2 regions of the Streptomyces sp. NPDC050564 genome follow, and region 2 is predicted to be linked to the other one. Evidence: riboswitches for the same ligand, from Rfam matches in the RefSeq annotation. Region 2 holds a riboswitch; the other holds the start of a gene.

The links. A riboswitch is a leader RNA that binds a small molecule or an ion and turns the genes downstream of it on or off. The one in region 2 is predicted to bind thiamine pyrophosphate.
Region 1: another riboswitch for thiamine pyrophosphate. It lies ahead of thiO (glycine oxidase ThiO); the one in region 2 lies ahead of ACIBK0_RS18820 (thiamine ABC transporter substrate binding subunit).

What each region holds. Positions count from the first base shown of each region.
Region 1 covers NZ_JBITGS010000006.1:99,479-106,543, reverse strand. The annotation lists gene pknB (Stk1 family PASTA domain-containing Ser/Thr kinase) at 1-920, opposite strand, end outside; gene ACIBK0_RS11620 (thiazole synthase) at 1,156-1,950, opposite strand; gene thiS (sulfur carrier protein ThiS) at 1,954-2,154, opposite strand; gene thiO (glycine oxidase ThiO) at 2,151-3,317, opposite strand; TPP riboswitch at 3,315-3,428, opposite strand; gene ACIBK0_RS11605 (hypothetical protein) at 3,481-3,822, shown strand; gene ACIBK0_RS11600 (NAD(P)/FAD-dependent oxidoreductase) at 3,909-5,144, shown strand; gene ACIBK0_RS11595 (Rv2175c family DNA-binding protein) at 5,361-5,726, shown strand; gene thiE (thiamine phosphate synthase) at 5,928-6,587, shown strand; gene metF (methylenetetrahydrofolate reductase [NAD(P)H]) at 6,725-7,065, shown strand, end outside.
Region 2 covers NZ_JBITGS010000011.1:20,278-27,342, reverse strand. The annotation lists gene ACIBK0_RS18835 (hypothetical protein) at 1-220, opposite strand, end outside; gene ACIBK0_RS18830 (hypothetical protein) at 328-567, opposite strand; gene rlmN (23S rRNA (adenine(2503)-C(2))-methyltransferase RlmN) at 942-2,048, shown strand; TPP riboswitch at 2,073-2,178, shown strand; gene ACIBK0_RS18820 (thiamine ABC transporter substrate binding subunit) at 2,256-3,344, shown strand; gene ACIBK0_RS18815 (ABC transporter permease) at 3,320-4,999, shown strand; gene ACIBK0_RS18810 (ABC transporter ATP-binding protein) at 5,000-6,034, shown strand; gene ACIBK0_RS18805 (maleylpyruvate isomerase family mycothiol-dependent enzyme) at 6,045-6,845, shown strand; gene ACIBK0_RS18800 (LAETG motif-containing sortase-dependent surface protein) at 6,907-7,065, opposite strand, start outside.

The DNA.
Region 1 (7,065 bases), on a different contig from region 2:
ATCACACTCGTACGGTCCTCGGCATTGTCGTGGCCCAGGGCGAGGGCGCCCGGCGGGACGGCGTCCAGCTGCTCGACGGTGAGCTGGGCGCGCGCCTCCAGCGCCAGGCCGAGCAGCGCCACCGCGTCGTGCGGGCGCACCTCGGGATTGCGGGCGGTCGCCGTGGTGACCAGCTCGTCGAGCTCGTAGGCCAGCCCCGGCACCGCGGCCGACGGCGGCGGGACGTCCGCGTGCAGATGCTGGTAGAGCACCTGGGCGGGGGAGTCCCCGGAGTGCGGCTTGTCGCCGGTGAGCATTTCGTAGAGGACGACCCCGCACGCGTAGACGTCGACGCGGGTGTCGGCGGTGCCGTGCTCGATCTGCTCGGGGGCGAGATACGAAACGGTGCCGAGGACGGTCCCCGTCGTGTTCGTCACGGTGTCCACGGCCCGTACGAGACCGAAGTCCGCCACCTTGACCCGGCCGTCGTCCCCTATGAGGACGTTCTCCGGCTTCATGTCGCGGTGCACGAACCCGGCGCGGTGCGCGGCGCCGAGGGCGGCGAGCACCGGCTCCAGGATGTCGAGCGCGGCCCGCGGCTGCAGGGCGCCGCGGTCGCGCAGTACGTCGCGCAGGGTGCACCCGGCGATGTACTCCATGGCCAGATAGACGTACGACCCGTCCGCCCCCTGGTCGAAGACCTGCACCACATTGGGGTGCGCGAGCCGGGCCACCGACTTGGCCTCGCGGATGAAACGCTCGACGAACGAGCCGTCGGCGGCCAGCGTCGGGTGCATCACCTTGAGCGCGAGCACGCGGTCCAGGCGGGTGTCCAGGGCCCTGTAGACCGTGGCCATCCCGCCGACCGCGATCCGTGCGTCAACGCGATAGCGGCCGTCGAGCACCTGCCCGACAAGCGGGTCGTGAAGGGTCGTATCCACGCAGGTGAGTGTACGAGCCGCCACTGTCACGCCGCCCCGTTCAGCCGATACCGGAGCGCGACTGCAGCCGACCTGTGACGCACATCGCACGCGTGCACGGATGCCGAGGAGAGGCCCGCTGCCGCGGGCTCGGCCGCAGACGACCAGGGCGAGATCGCCCTGCGGAGACCCGCACTTCCCAGCCAACCGGAAACGGGGGTGCGTGGGTGGGAGGAGTACCCGCCGCGGCGGGCACTCAGAAGGCGGGCCTCTCCGGATCCAAGCTGGCCAAGCCCTCCGCAGGAGACGACGCCTCGGCGAAGTGCCGCCTAGGAATCCGCCCCGCACGGCGGGCGAGCCGCCCCGCGTCCACCGCGTGCTTCATGGCCTCCGCCATCAGGACAGGCTCCTGCGCCCGCGTCACCGCTGAGGCAAGCATCACACCCGCACACCCCAGCTCCATCGCGAGCGCCGCATCGGACGCCGTGCCGGCCCCCGCGTCCAGAATCACCGGCACGCGCGCGTGCTCCACGATCAACTGGAAGTTGTGCGGGTTCCGGATCCCCAGCCCGGACCCGATGGGCGAGCCGAGCGGCATGATGGCGGCGCAGCCGACGTCCTCCAGCTTCCGCGCCAGGACGGGGTCGTCGTTCGTGTACGGCAACACGATGAACCCCTCGTCGACGAGCGTCTCCGCGGCGTCGAGCAGCTCGATCGGGTCGGGCAGCAGCGTGCGCTCGTCGGCGATGACCTCGAGCTTGACCAGGTCCGTGCCCAGGGCCTCACGCGCGAGACGAGCGGTCAGCACGGCCTCGCCCGCGGTGAAACAGCCCGCCGTGTTCGGCAGCACGCGGATGCCGAGCTTGTCGAGCACGGACAGAACCGAGCCGTGCACGGACGCGTCCACGCGCCGCATAGCGACCGTCGTCAGCTCCGTTCCGGAGGCCACCAGCGCGCGCTCCAGCACATCGAGGCTGGGCGCACCGCCCGTGCCCATGATCAGCCGGGACGAGAAGGACGTACCAGCGAGGACAAACGGATCGTCGGCCATGGGTCAGCCTCCCTGCACGGCGGTGAGGACTTCGACGCGGTCTCCCTCGGACAGGGCGGTGGACGACCACTGAGTGCGCGGGACGACGGTTTCGTTGAGCGCGGCGGCCACGCCGGACGGGGCGGCGGTGAGGGTCGCGACGAGCGTGTCGAGAGCGGTCCCCGTGGTGATCTGCTGCCGCTCTCCGTTGACGAAGATGTTCATGCGGGCTGCTCCGTGAGGGCGGCGGCGCCGAAGCGCCGGGGGGTGAAGGGGCGGGCCACGTCGGGGAGTTCACCGGTGGTCAGGACGTGCGCCATGGCGTCACCGGTGACGGGCGTGAGGAGCACCCCGTTGCGGTAGTGCCCGGTGGCGAGGAGGAGGCCGTCCAGCGCGGTCGGTCCGAGGAGCGGAGCGTTGTCGGGGGAGCCGGGGCGCAGCCCCGCCCGGGTCTCCGTGAGCGGCAGCTCGGTGATCCCCGGCACCAGCTCATGGGCGTCGCGCAGCAGCTCGTACACGCCGCCCGCGGTCACCGTCGTGTCCCAGCCCAGCTCCTCGCTGGTCGCGCCCACGACGAGTTCGCCGTTCTCGCGCGGCACCAGATAGACCTGGCTTCCGCGCACGACGGCGCGGACGGTTCGGTTCAGGAAGGGCGCGTACCGGTTCGGCACGGTCAGCCGCAGTACCTGCCCCTTCACCGGCCGCACGGGCGGCAGTACGTCGTCGGGGACGCCCGCCAGACGACCGCTGAGACTGCCTCCGGCGAGCACGACCTGACCGGCGGCCGGCTCGGTGCCGTCCGTGGTGACGACTCCGGCGGCCCGGCCCCCTACGACGCTCAGCCGCTCCGCCCAGGTCCGGTGGAACACCACCCCGGCCCGCTCGCACGCCGTGACCAGGGCCTTGGCGAGCCGGCGCGGATCGATCTGATGGTCGCCGTCGACCCGCAGACCACCGCGTACGCCGGGTGCGAGCATCGGCTCCAGACGGCGGCACTCGCGCCCGCTCAGCCACTCCGAGTCGAGCCCCGACTGCCGTTGCAGGGTGTGCAGTTCCCGCAGATGCGCGCGGTCATCGGCGTCCAGCGCGACGGCCAGCGTGCCGCACTGGCGGTAGCCGAGGTCCTGGCCCGTCGCCTCGGTGAGCTCGGCGGCGAAGTCCGGATAGCGGCGCGCGGAGGCGAGGTTGAGGCCCAGCAGGGTCTGCTCGCCGTAGTGCAGTTCGGTGACGGCGGCGAGCATCCCGGCCGCGACCTGGGCCGCTCCGCCGCCCGGTTCGGGATCCACCACGGCGGTCGTGAACCCGCGTTGCGCGGCCCGCCAGGCCGTCACCAGCCCGATGATTCCGCCCCCGATGACGAGGACGTCTGACGTACGCGTAGGCGACATGGGCGTCCAGCCCCTCCCTTCGCCGGCATGACCCGGATCAGGTTCGTACGGTCGGAGGCCGTCCCAGCCTCCCTCTCAGCCCGGTGCGTCCGGGCTCCCGCGAGTGCTTTACGTTGGCCACCCTAGCCCGCCGCCACCTGTCTCAGTAAGGGAGCCTCCGCCCATGCCCCGCTCGCTCGACGGCCTCGTCCTCGCCCCGGTCGCAGACCAGGCGCCAGGTCAGGTGGGTACCCGCACCCGGTTCACGTACCACGAGAAGGACGGCGAGATCTGGGCCGAGTACGCGGGTGGCGATGTCGTACGCGGGCATCTCGTGGGTACTCGTGAGAGGGACCGCCTCGACTTCCGGTATGTGCAGCTGAAGCGCGACGGCGGCACCTCGTCGGGGCACTGCGTGTCCCGCGTGGTCGAGCTGGCCGACGGGCGGGTACGCCTGGAGGAGACCTGGGAATGGGAGTCGCAGACGGGCAGCGGGACGAGCGTGGTGGAAGAAGTGGACGAATGAGCGTGGGAGGAGTGGACGTGCACTGTGCAACAGGTCACTGAGCACGTCCCCTGACTGACAAATTGTCAGTTGTCTATGGTGATCAGGTGAGCGAGCAGACGCAGGCGCAGTCGCAGGGGCGTACGGCACGGCGAGTCGTCGTCGTGGGCGCGGGCATGGCCGGCGTGCAGACCGCGGTCGCCCTGCGCGAACAGGGCTTCACCGGCAGTGTGACGCTGATCGGCGCGGAGCCCCATCAGCCGTACGACCGGCCACCGCTGTCCAAAGCCGTCCTGCTCGGCAAGGCCGAGGGCTCCGCCTTCGATGTCGACTTCGAGGCACTGGACATCGAACTGCAGCTCGGACGCGAGGCGCTCGGCCTGCGCCCCGAGGACCATGAGCTGGACACTGCCACCGGGCCCGTGCCGTACGACGTCCTGGTCGTCGCGACCGGCGCGGAACCGATTCAGCTGCCGGGCGCGGAGGGAGTGCCCGGGGTCCATCTGCTGCGCACCCTGGACGACGCCGAGCGGCTTCGTCCCGTCCTCGCGCAGCAGCACGACATCGTGGTCGTCGGGGCCGGCTGGATCGGCGCCGAGTTCGCCACGGCGGCGCGCGAGGCGGGGTGCGCGGTGACGGTCGTCGAGGCCGCCGACCGGCCACTCGCCGGCGCGCTGCCCGCCGAGGTGGCGGCGCCGATGGCGGCCTGGTACGCGAGCAGCGGGGCGTCCCTGCGTACGCACGCGCGCGTGGAGCGCATCGAGCCCGGCGCGGTGGTGCTGGACGACGGTTCCCGCGTTCCCGCGGGCGCCGTGGTCGTCGGCATCGGCGCGCGCCCCGCGACCGCCTGGCTGGCCGGCTCCGGCATCGCGCTCGGCGCCCACCGCGAGGTGGTGGCCGACGACCACCTGCGCACCTCCGTACCGGACGTCTACGCGGTCGGTGACTGCGCCTCCTTCCCGTCGGGAAGGTATGAGAACCGCCTGCTGGTCCACCACTGGGACAACGCCCTCCAGGGTCCGCGCACGGTCGCCGCGAACATCATCGGCGAGGCTCCCGCCGCGTACGACCCCGTCCCGTACTTCTGGTCCGAGCAGTTCGGCCGTTTCGTCCAGTACGTGGGCCACCACGCCCCCGCCGACACGACCCTCTGGCGCGGTGACCCCTCCGCGCCCGCCTGGACGGTCTGCTGGCTCCGCGACACGCGCCTGGTCGCCCTCCTGGCGGTGGGCCGACCGAGGGATCTGGCCCAGGGCCGCCGGCTCATCGAGGCGGGCACCCCGATGAACCCGGAACTTCTGGTGGACCCGTCGAAACCGCTGAAGGCGGCGACGGCGGCGTAGCCGACCCCTCTTCAGCCGCCGGAGGAACCCCCGATTCGGCGGAGCCGGAGGACGTTTCGGCGCGACCGCTGGACGGCGGGGCGCCCCGACCGCGGATTCCGGTGGTGTTTCCGGCAGTGCCGAGCGGCGGAAACCCACCCGATCGCAGGAGCGCGGGACCCCGGCTCCGGCGGGACTCGGGTACCGAGTGTCAGTCCGGGATGGCAGGCTTGTCCCGTGACCGAGATTGACGCAAAGATCGATGCTCTCGTCCCCGCCTGGCTCACCCTCCCCGACATCGCCGAACAGCTCGGCGTCGAGGTGACCCGCGTCCGGCAGCTGGTCAAGGAGGGCCAGCTGATCGCCGTACGCCGTGGTGAGAACCGCGCGCTGCACGTCCCCGCCGCCTTCATCGACGGGGACAAGGTCGTCAAGGGCCTGTCCGGCACCCTGACGCTCCTGCGGGACGACGGCTTCACCGACGAAGAGATGCTCGAGTGGCTCTTCACCCCCGACCCGACCCTGCCCGGCACACCCGCGCAGGCTCTCAGCGAGAATCGCGGCACGGAGGTGAAGCGCCGCGCCCAGGCGCTCGCCGTCTGACCTGACAACCGTCCGGCGTACGGACCACGGCGGTCACCGGCCGAACAGCCACCGGATCATCGTGGTCCGGACGCGCCGAAAGGCCACGGGACCACTGCGGTCCGTACGCGCCGAAAAGCCACCGGACCACCGTGGTCCGTACGCGCCGAAAGGCCACGCGGCCGCCGTGGTCCGTACGCACCGACAACGGGGGATATACGCATGCCCGAGAACGCCGCCACCATCGCACGCGCCCAGCTCGCCGACGCCCGCGTCTACCTGTGCACGGACGCTCGCAAGCGCCAGGGCGACCTCGCCGAGTTCCTGGACGCCGTCCTGGAGGGCGGGGTCGACATCGTGCAGCTGCGCGACAAGGGCATGGAGGCGGCCGAGGAGCTGGAACACCTCCAGGTCTTCGCGGACGCCTGCGCACGCCACGGCAGGCTCCTCGCGGTCAACGACCGGGCGGACGTCGCCCACGCGATCGGCGCCGACGTACTGCATCTGGGCCAGGGCGACCTCCCGGTCCCCGCGGCCCGCGCCGTCCTCGGCGACGACGTCCTGATCGGCCGCTCCACCCACGCCGAGTCCGAGGCCGCGGCCGCCGCCGTCCAGGAGGGCGTGGACTACTTCTGCACCGGCCCCTGCTGGCCCACCCCCACCAAGCCGGGCCGCCACGCACCCGGGCTCGACCTGGTCCGTTACACGGCCTCGCTGGGCACCGACCGTCCCTGGTTCGCCATCGGCGGTATCGACCTCGGCAACCTCGACGAGGTGCTGGAGGCGGGTGCCCGGCGTGTCGTCGTCGTACGGGCGATCACCGAGGCGGACGACCCGGGCGCGGCGGCGGCAGAGTTCGCGAAGCGGCTTCGTCACGCATAGTCATCCGGTGGTCGTGCGGAGCAACCGTCCCGCTCCGCCGTCCGATAAATGTCCGAGGGGTGGACAAGAAGTCGACAAAGCGGACAAATCTCATCGGTTCGGTTGGGGGACCGGCGCCCCCTGGCTAACCTGCGGGTATGGCCCTCGGATCTGCTTCCACCAGGACTGATCGCGCACGCACCGTGCGCGACATGCTCGCGACCGGCAAGAAGACGTACTCGTTCGAGTTCTCCGCGCCGAAGACCCCCAAGGGCGAGCGGAACCTGTGGAACGCCCTTCGCCGGGTCGAGGCCGTCGCTCCCGACTTCGTCTCCGTGACCTATGGGGCCGGCGGCTCCACGCGTGCGGGCACGGTCAAGGAGACCCAGCAGATCGTCGTCGACACGACGCTCACCCCGGTCGCCCACCTGACCGCGGTCAACCACTCCATCGCCGAACTGCGCAACATCATCGGCCAGTACGCGGACGCCGGTATCCG
Region 2 (7,065 bases):
AGGCCATGCGGATGGTGGGCCGGGGCCAGTCGACGATGACGAGCAGGGCGCGACTGCCGTCCGGCCGGTCGCGGTACTCCAACACCTGGGCCTTCTGCCGTCGGCCTGTCCGCTGGAGCGTGAGCGTGAGTCCCGTACGGGCGAATTCGATGTCTCGCCACTCCGGCACCTCATCCGGCACCGGGAGGGCGACCTCTTCCGCATCACGCCATTCGCTCATGCGTTCGAATGTAGCGGGGCGCGTGGGGCGACACGAGACCCCGTACGGGTGATGGTGCGACGGGCCCTCGCCTCCACCGCGAGACGCGGGGGCCTGTACGCGCCCGACTAGTCCGCCGGGTCCTCCTCTGCCCGCCGTACAGCCCTCTTCACGGATTGCTCGACCTCGTGGCGGTCCTGCTCGGCCGCCTGTGCGTACTTGGTGATGGCCGCCTGTGCCACCTCGGACGCGTCGCGCCATCGGTGCCACTGCGCCTCGTACTCCTCGCCGGTGAGGCCCGCGAGCTTCGCGCGTTCCTCCTCGGCGCAATGTTCCAGCTTGATGAGTTCGTCGGGAATGTCTGCCACGATCCGGATCCTAAGCTCATGTGCTCAGCGCGCCGACCTTGCGACGTGCCCATGGCGCGGTTGAGTCCGCGGTGGAGTCCTCGGCGGGCCGGCCGCCCGCGAAACGAAGATCACGAACTGTTCGCGATCTTCGAAGGGGTGCGGCCCGCCGTCCACTCGCCGCGCGACGGGCACCGCGTGTGCCGGCGGCCGTCTCGCACCCTCCTGGTTTCATCGGGGCTTCAACCTGCACGTATGCCGTCCCGAGGCGGCATGGGTCGGGCCGTCTGTGGGCCGCCGGAGGAAAGCCGAGGACGACCGGGTACGACCGATGACGATCACCGCACGTCTAGGGCCCCAGGTCACCCAAATCGATCTGCGACACTGGTACAGCCATGCCTAAGCCCGGAGAACTCACTTTCGTCGCCCCGCGCGGAGCCCAGAAGCCGCCGCGGCACCTTGCCGATCTCACGCCCGCCGAGCGCAAAGAGGCGGTTGCCGCGATCGGTGAGAAGCCGTTTCGTGCCAAGCAGCTCTCGCAGCACTACTTCGCGCGGTACGCGCACGACCCCGCGGAGTGGACGGACATCCCGGCCGCCTCGCGCGGCAAGCTCCGGGAGGCGTTGCTCCCCGAGCTGATGACGGTCGTGCGGCATCTGTCCACCGACCAGGACACCACCCGCAAGACCCTGTGGCGGCTCTTCGACGGCACGCTCGTCGAGTCCGTGCTGATGCGCTACCCGGACCGGGTGACCATGTGCATCAGCTCGCAGGCCGGCTGCGGGATGAACTGTCCGTTCTGCGCCACCGGGCAGGCCGGTCTCGACCGGAACTTGTCGACCGGTGAGATCGTGCACCAGATCGTGGACGGGATGCGCGCCCTCAGGGACGGCGAGATCCCGGGCGGTCCGGCGCGGCTGAGCAACATCGTCTTCATGGGCATGGGCGAGCCGCTCGCCAACTACAAGCGAGTGGTCGGGGCGATCCGGGCGCTCACCGACCCCGAGCCCGACGGGCTCGGGCTGTCGCAGCGCGGAATCACCGTGTCCACCGTGGGGCTCGTCCCCGCGATCCACCGGTTCTCCGACGAGGGCTTCAAGTGCCGCCTCGCCATCTCGCTGCACGCGCCGGACGACGAACTGCGCGACACCCTCGTACCGGTCAATACGCGGTGGAAGGTGCGGGAAGTTCTCGACGCCGGCTGGGAGTACGCGGCCAGGTCCGGGCGTCGGCTGTCCATCGAGTACGCCCTCATCCGGGACATCAACGACCAGGCGTGGCGCGGTGACCGGCTCGGGCGGCTGCTCAAGGGCAAGCCGGTGCACGTCAATCTCATCCCGTTGAACCCGACCCCGGGTTCGAAGTGGACCGCCTCGCGGCCCGAGGACGAGAAGGCGTTCGTCGAGGCGATCGCGGCCCACGGGGTGCCGGTGACCATCCGGGACACCCGGGGCCAGGAGATCGACGGGGCGTGCGGTCAGCTCGCTGCCACCGAGCGGTAACCTGTCCTGCGTACGTACATCTTCATATTCCGACAGGGGAGCGCCACAGCGCTGAGAGTGCGGGAGAGACCGCAGACCCTCTGAACCTTGCCCAGGTCATTCTGGGTAGGAAGTTCGGTCACCACTCAAGCTGTTGCGCCCTGCCCGGGAACTGTCAGAGGTTCCGGGCAGGGCCGCGTCTCTTCCTGGTCAGCCAGGAGGAAATCAGTGAGCAACACCAAGAAGTTCGCGTCCGTGGCTGTCGGCCTGGGCCTGGTCACGCTGCCCGTGCTGACGGCGTGCGGGTCCACCGACAGCGGCGGCTCCGCGGACTCCAAGACCGTGACGCTCGTCAGCCACGACTCGTGGGCCGTGTCCAAGAGCGTGCTGAAGGACTTCGAGAAGCGGTCCGGGTACAAGGTCAAGGTCCTGAAGGACGGCGACGCCGGACAGGCCGTCAACAAAGCGATCCTCACCAAGGACAACCCCCAGGGCGATGTCTTCTTCGGCGTCGACAACACCCTGCTGTCCCGCGCGCTCGACAACGGGCTCTTCCAGTCGTACGAGGCCAAGGGCTCGGACCTGGTCCTCCCGGAGTACCGGGTCGACCAGGACAAGCACCGGGTCACGCCCATCGACTCCGGCGACATCTGCGTCAACTACGACAAGGCCTACTTCAGCGAGCACAAGCTGACGCCGCCGCAGTCCTTCGACGACCTGATCAAGCCCGAGTACAAGAACCTCCTCGTCACCGAGAACGCCTCCACGTCCTCGCCCGGCCTCGGCTTCCTGCTCGGGACCGCCGCGAAGTACGGCGATGGGGGAGGCTGGCAGGACTACTGGAAGAAGCTCAAGGCCAACGGCGTCAAGGTCGTCGACGGCTGGGAGCAGGCCTACAACGACGAGTTCTCCGGATCCGCCGGCGGCAAGAAGGCCAAGGCGGACCGCCCGCTGGTCGTCTCGTACGCCTCCTCGCCGCCGGCCGAGGTCATCTACGCCGACCCGAAGCCGACGACCGCGCCGACCGGCGTCGCGAACGGCACCTGCTTCCGGCAGATCGAGTACGCGGGGCTGCTGAGCCACGCGAAGAACACCAAGGGCGGCAAGGCGCTCCTCGACTTCCTGCTCACCAAGGAGTTCCAGGACGACATGCCGCTCAACATGTTCGTCTACCCGGTGCGGCAGGCCGCTCAGGTGCCGCCGGAGTTCACGAAGTTCGGCCCGCAGGCCAAGGATCCCGAGATCATGGGCCCCGCCAAGATCGCCGACAACCGTGACCAGTGGGTCAAGTCGTGGACCTCGCTCGTACTGAAGTAGCTCCGCCGAAGGCCCGGAAGGGGAGCGCGGCGCGGCTGGGGCTCATGGCCCTGCCCGTCGCGTTCTTCGCCGTCTTCTTCGCCTACCCCGTGGCCGCGATCGTGGCCCGCGGTCTGAAGGTCGACGGGGCCTGGCAGTTGGGGCGGATCGGCGATGTGCTCGCGCAGTCGGACATCCGGCACGTGCTCTGGTTCACCACGTGGCAGGCGCTCGCCTCGACAGCGCTCACGCTGCTGATAGCGCTCCCCGGCGCGTATGTGTTCGCGCGCTTCGATTTCAGGGGCAAGCAGGTCCTGCGGGCAATCGTGACCGTGCCCTTCGTGCTGCCCACCGTCGTTGTCGGTACGGCATTCCTGGCTCTTGTCGGCCGCAGCGGGCTCCTGGACGAGCTGTGGGGCGTACGGCTCGACACCACCGTCTGGGCGATCCTGCTCGCGCATGTCTTCTTCAACTACGCGGTCGTCGTACGGACGGTCGGTGGGCTCTGGTCGCAGCTCGACCCGCGCCAGGAGGAGGCCGCGCGGATGCTCGGCGCCTCCCGGTTCGCGGCCTGGCGCAAGGTGACGCTGCCGGCCCTGAGTCCGGCCGTGGCCGCCGCCGCGCTCATGGTCTTCCTCTTCACCTTCACCTCCTTCGGTGTGGTGCAGATCCTCGGCGGGCCCACCTTCTCGACGCTCGAAGTCGAGATCTACCGGCAGACCTCGGAGATCTTCGACCTGGCGACGGCGGCGGTGCTGACGATGATCCAGTTCGTGGCCGTGGGCGCGATCCTCGTCGTGCACGCCCGGACCGTACGTCGTCGGGAGACCGCGCTGCGTCTGGTGGCCCCGGAGGCGACCGCGCGCCGGCCGCGCGGGGCCGGGCAATGGGCACTGCTGGCGGGGGTGCTGGCGAGCATCGTCGTCCTCCTCGTGCTGCCGCTCGGCGTGCTGGTCCAGCACTCCCTCGACACCCCCGGCGGCTACGGGTTCGCGTACTACAAGGCGCTGACCTCCGCCGACGGCGGCATCTTCCTCGTCGCGCCGATCGAAGCCATCGGCAACTCGCTGGAGTACGCGCTCGCCGCCACCGCCATCGCCGTGGCGATCGGGGGGCTGGCGGCAGCCGCCCTGACGCGCCGCAACACCGGCCGTCTCGTGCGGGGCTTCGACGCCCTGCTGATGCTGCCGCTCGGCGTCTCCGCGGTGACCGTCGGCTTCGGGTTCCTGATCGCACTGGACAAGCCCCCGCTGGATCTGCGGGCGTCCTGGATCCTGGTGCCGCTCGCGCAGGCGCTGGTGGGCGTCCCCTTCGTCGTACGGACGATGCTGCCCGTGCTGCGGGCGGTGGACGGGCGGCTGCGGGAGGCGGCGGCCGTGCTCGGGGCGTCGCCGTGGCGGGTGTGGCGCGAGGTCGATCTGCCGATGGTGCGGCGGGCGCTGCTGATCGCGGCCGGGTTCGCCTTCGCCGTGTCGCTCGGCGAGTTCGGGGCGACCGTCTTCATCGCACGGCCCGACAATCCGACGCTGCCGGTCGCCGTGGCCCGGCTGCTCGGGCGGGCGGGCGACCTCAACTACGGCCAGGCGATGGCCCTTTCGACGATCTTGATGGTGGTGTGCGCGGTGGCGCTGCTGCTGTTGGAGCGCGTACGGACCGACCGGACCGGGGAGTTCTAGATGCTGCTGAGCCTCGAAGGCGCGACCGTACGCTTCGGTGGGCGGCCGGTGCTCGACGCCGTCGACCTCGATGTCGCCGAGCACGAGATCGTCTGTGTGCTCGGGCCGAGCGGCAGCGGCAAGTCCACGTTGCTGCGGGCGGTGGCCGGATTGCAGTCGCTGGACGCGGGCCGTGTGGTACTGGGCGGACGCGACCAGGCGGCGGTGCCGGCGCACAAGCGGGGCGTCGGCCTGATGTTCCAGGACCACCAGCTCTTCCCGCAGCGGGACGTGGGCGGCAATGTCGCCTTCGGGTTGCGGATGCACGGGGCGCGGAAGGGGCAACAGGCCTTGGAAGTAGGAGAGTTGCTGGAGCTCGTCGGGCTGCCGGGTGCCGAACGGCGGGCCGTCGCGGAACTCTCCGGCGGCGAGCAGCAGCGGGTCGCGCTGGCTCGCGCGCTGGCACCCCGCCCGAGCCTGCTGATGCTCGACGAGCCGCTCGGCCAGCTGGACCGCTCGCTGCGCGAACGGCTCGTGGTGGAACTGCGGGAGCTGTTCGGTGAGTTGGGCACGACCGTGCTCGCCGTCACGCACGACCAGGGCGAGGCCTTCGCGCTCGCGGACCGGGTCGTGGTGATGCGGGACGGGCGGATCGCCCAGTCCGGTACGCCGCTCGAGGTCTGGCAGCGCCCCGCGGACGAGTTCGTGGCCCGCTTCCTCGGCTTCGACAACGTGGTCGGGGCGACGGTGAGCGGGGAGGCCGCGGACACCCCCTGGGGGAAGGTTCCGGTGCCGGAGGGCGCCCCCCAGGGGCCGGGCACACTCCTCGTACGGCCCGCCGGCGTACGGCTCGTGGCCGCGGCCGACGGGCTGCGCTGCACGGTCGCCGCGCGCACCTTCCGGGGCACCCACGTCGCCGTGCATCTGCAGCCGGAGGACGCGCCCCGGCTGGAAGCGGCGTGTGCGCTGCGGGATGCGCCGGAGCCCGGCGACGAGGTCGGCGTGGAGTTCGACGCCGGCGAAATAGTCGTGCTCGGGGAGACCCCCGCCGCATAGGCTGCGGATTATGACGCCACTCGGACATGACCGCTACTGCGACGCGATCGAGCTGCAGGTACGTCAGCTGAGGGATGTGCTGGCCGCGAACGCGGCCGACCTGTCCGCCGCCGTGCCGACCTGCCCCGAATGGTCGCTGGAGCAGCTCGTGCGGCACACGGGCGGTGCGCTGCGCTGGGTCGAATTCATCGTCCGCACGCGGGCGCAGGAGAACGTCCCCGAGGACAGGATTCCGCTCGCCGGCGGTCCGGAGCCCCACGGCGACCCGGCGGCTCTGGACGCCTGGCTCGCGGAGACCGGCGAGATGCTCGTCGGCACGCTGCGGGAGGCGGGGCCCGACACACGGGTGTGGGCGTGGGCCGGGGCCCTCAACTCCGGCTTCTGGGCGCGCCGGATGACGCACGAGCTGGCGATCCACCGCGCCGATGCGACACTGGCCGCCGGGCTGCCGTACCAGGTCGACGCCGACGTGGCCGCGGACGCGATCGACGAGTGGCTCGCGATCGTCGAGTTCGTGCAGCGGACGCAGCCGCACGACGCGGCGGCCGAGCTGCGCGGTACGGGCCGCAGCATCCACCTCCACGCCACCGACACCACCCCCGAGCTGAACGCCGAGTGGGTCGTGGAGCTCACCGAGCAGGGCGTCAGCTGGCGCCGGGGCCACGAGAAGGCGACCGTCGCGCTGCGCGGCCCGCTCACCGACGTACTGCTCGGCTTTTATCGCCGACTGCCGCTGGACGAGGGGCGGTTGGAGGTGCTGGGGGAGCGGGAGCTGCTGGACTTCTGGCTGCAGCGGGCGACGTTCGGATAGCCGTACGCGAATGGCCCGCCCCCTGGGGGACGGGCCACGCGTGCGTGCGGGGTGTTGCGGGTCAGTTGGCCTTCGACGCGCCACGGCGGCGCATACCGAAGAACACCGCTCCGCCGCCCACCACGACGAGCGCACCGGCGATGCCGGCGATCATCGGGGTGTTGGAGTTCGCGCCGGTCTCGGCGAGGTTGGAGTCACCGGCCGCGGGAGACGGGGAGTT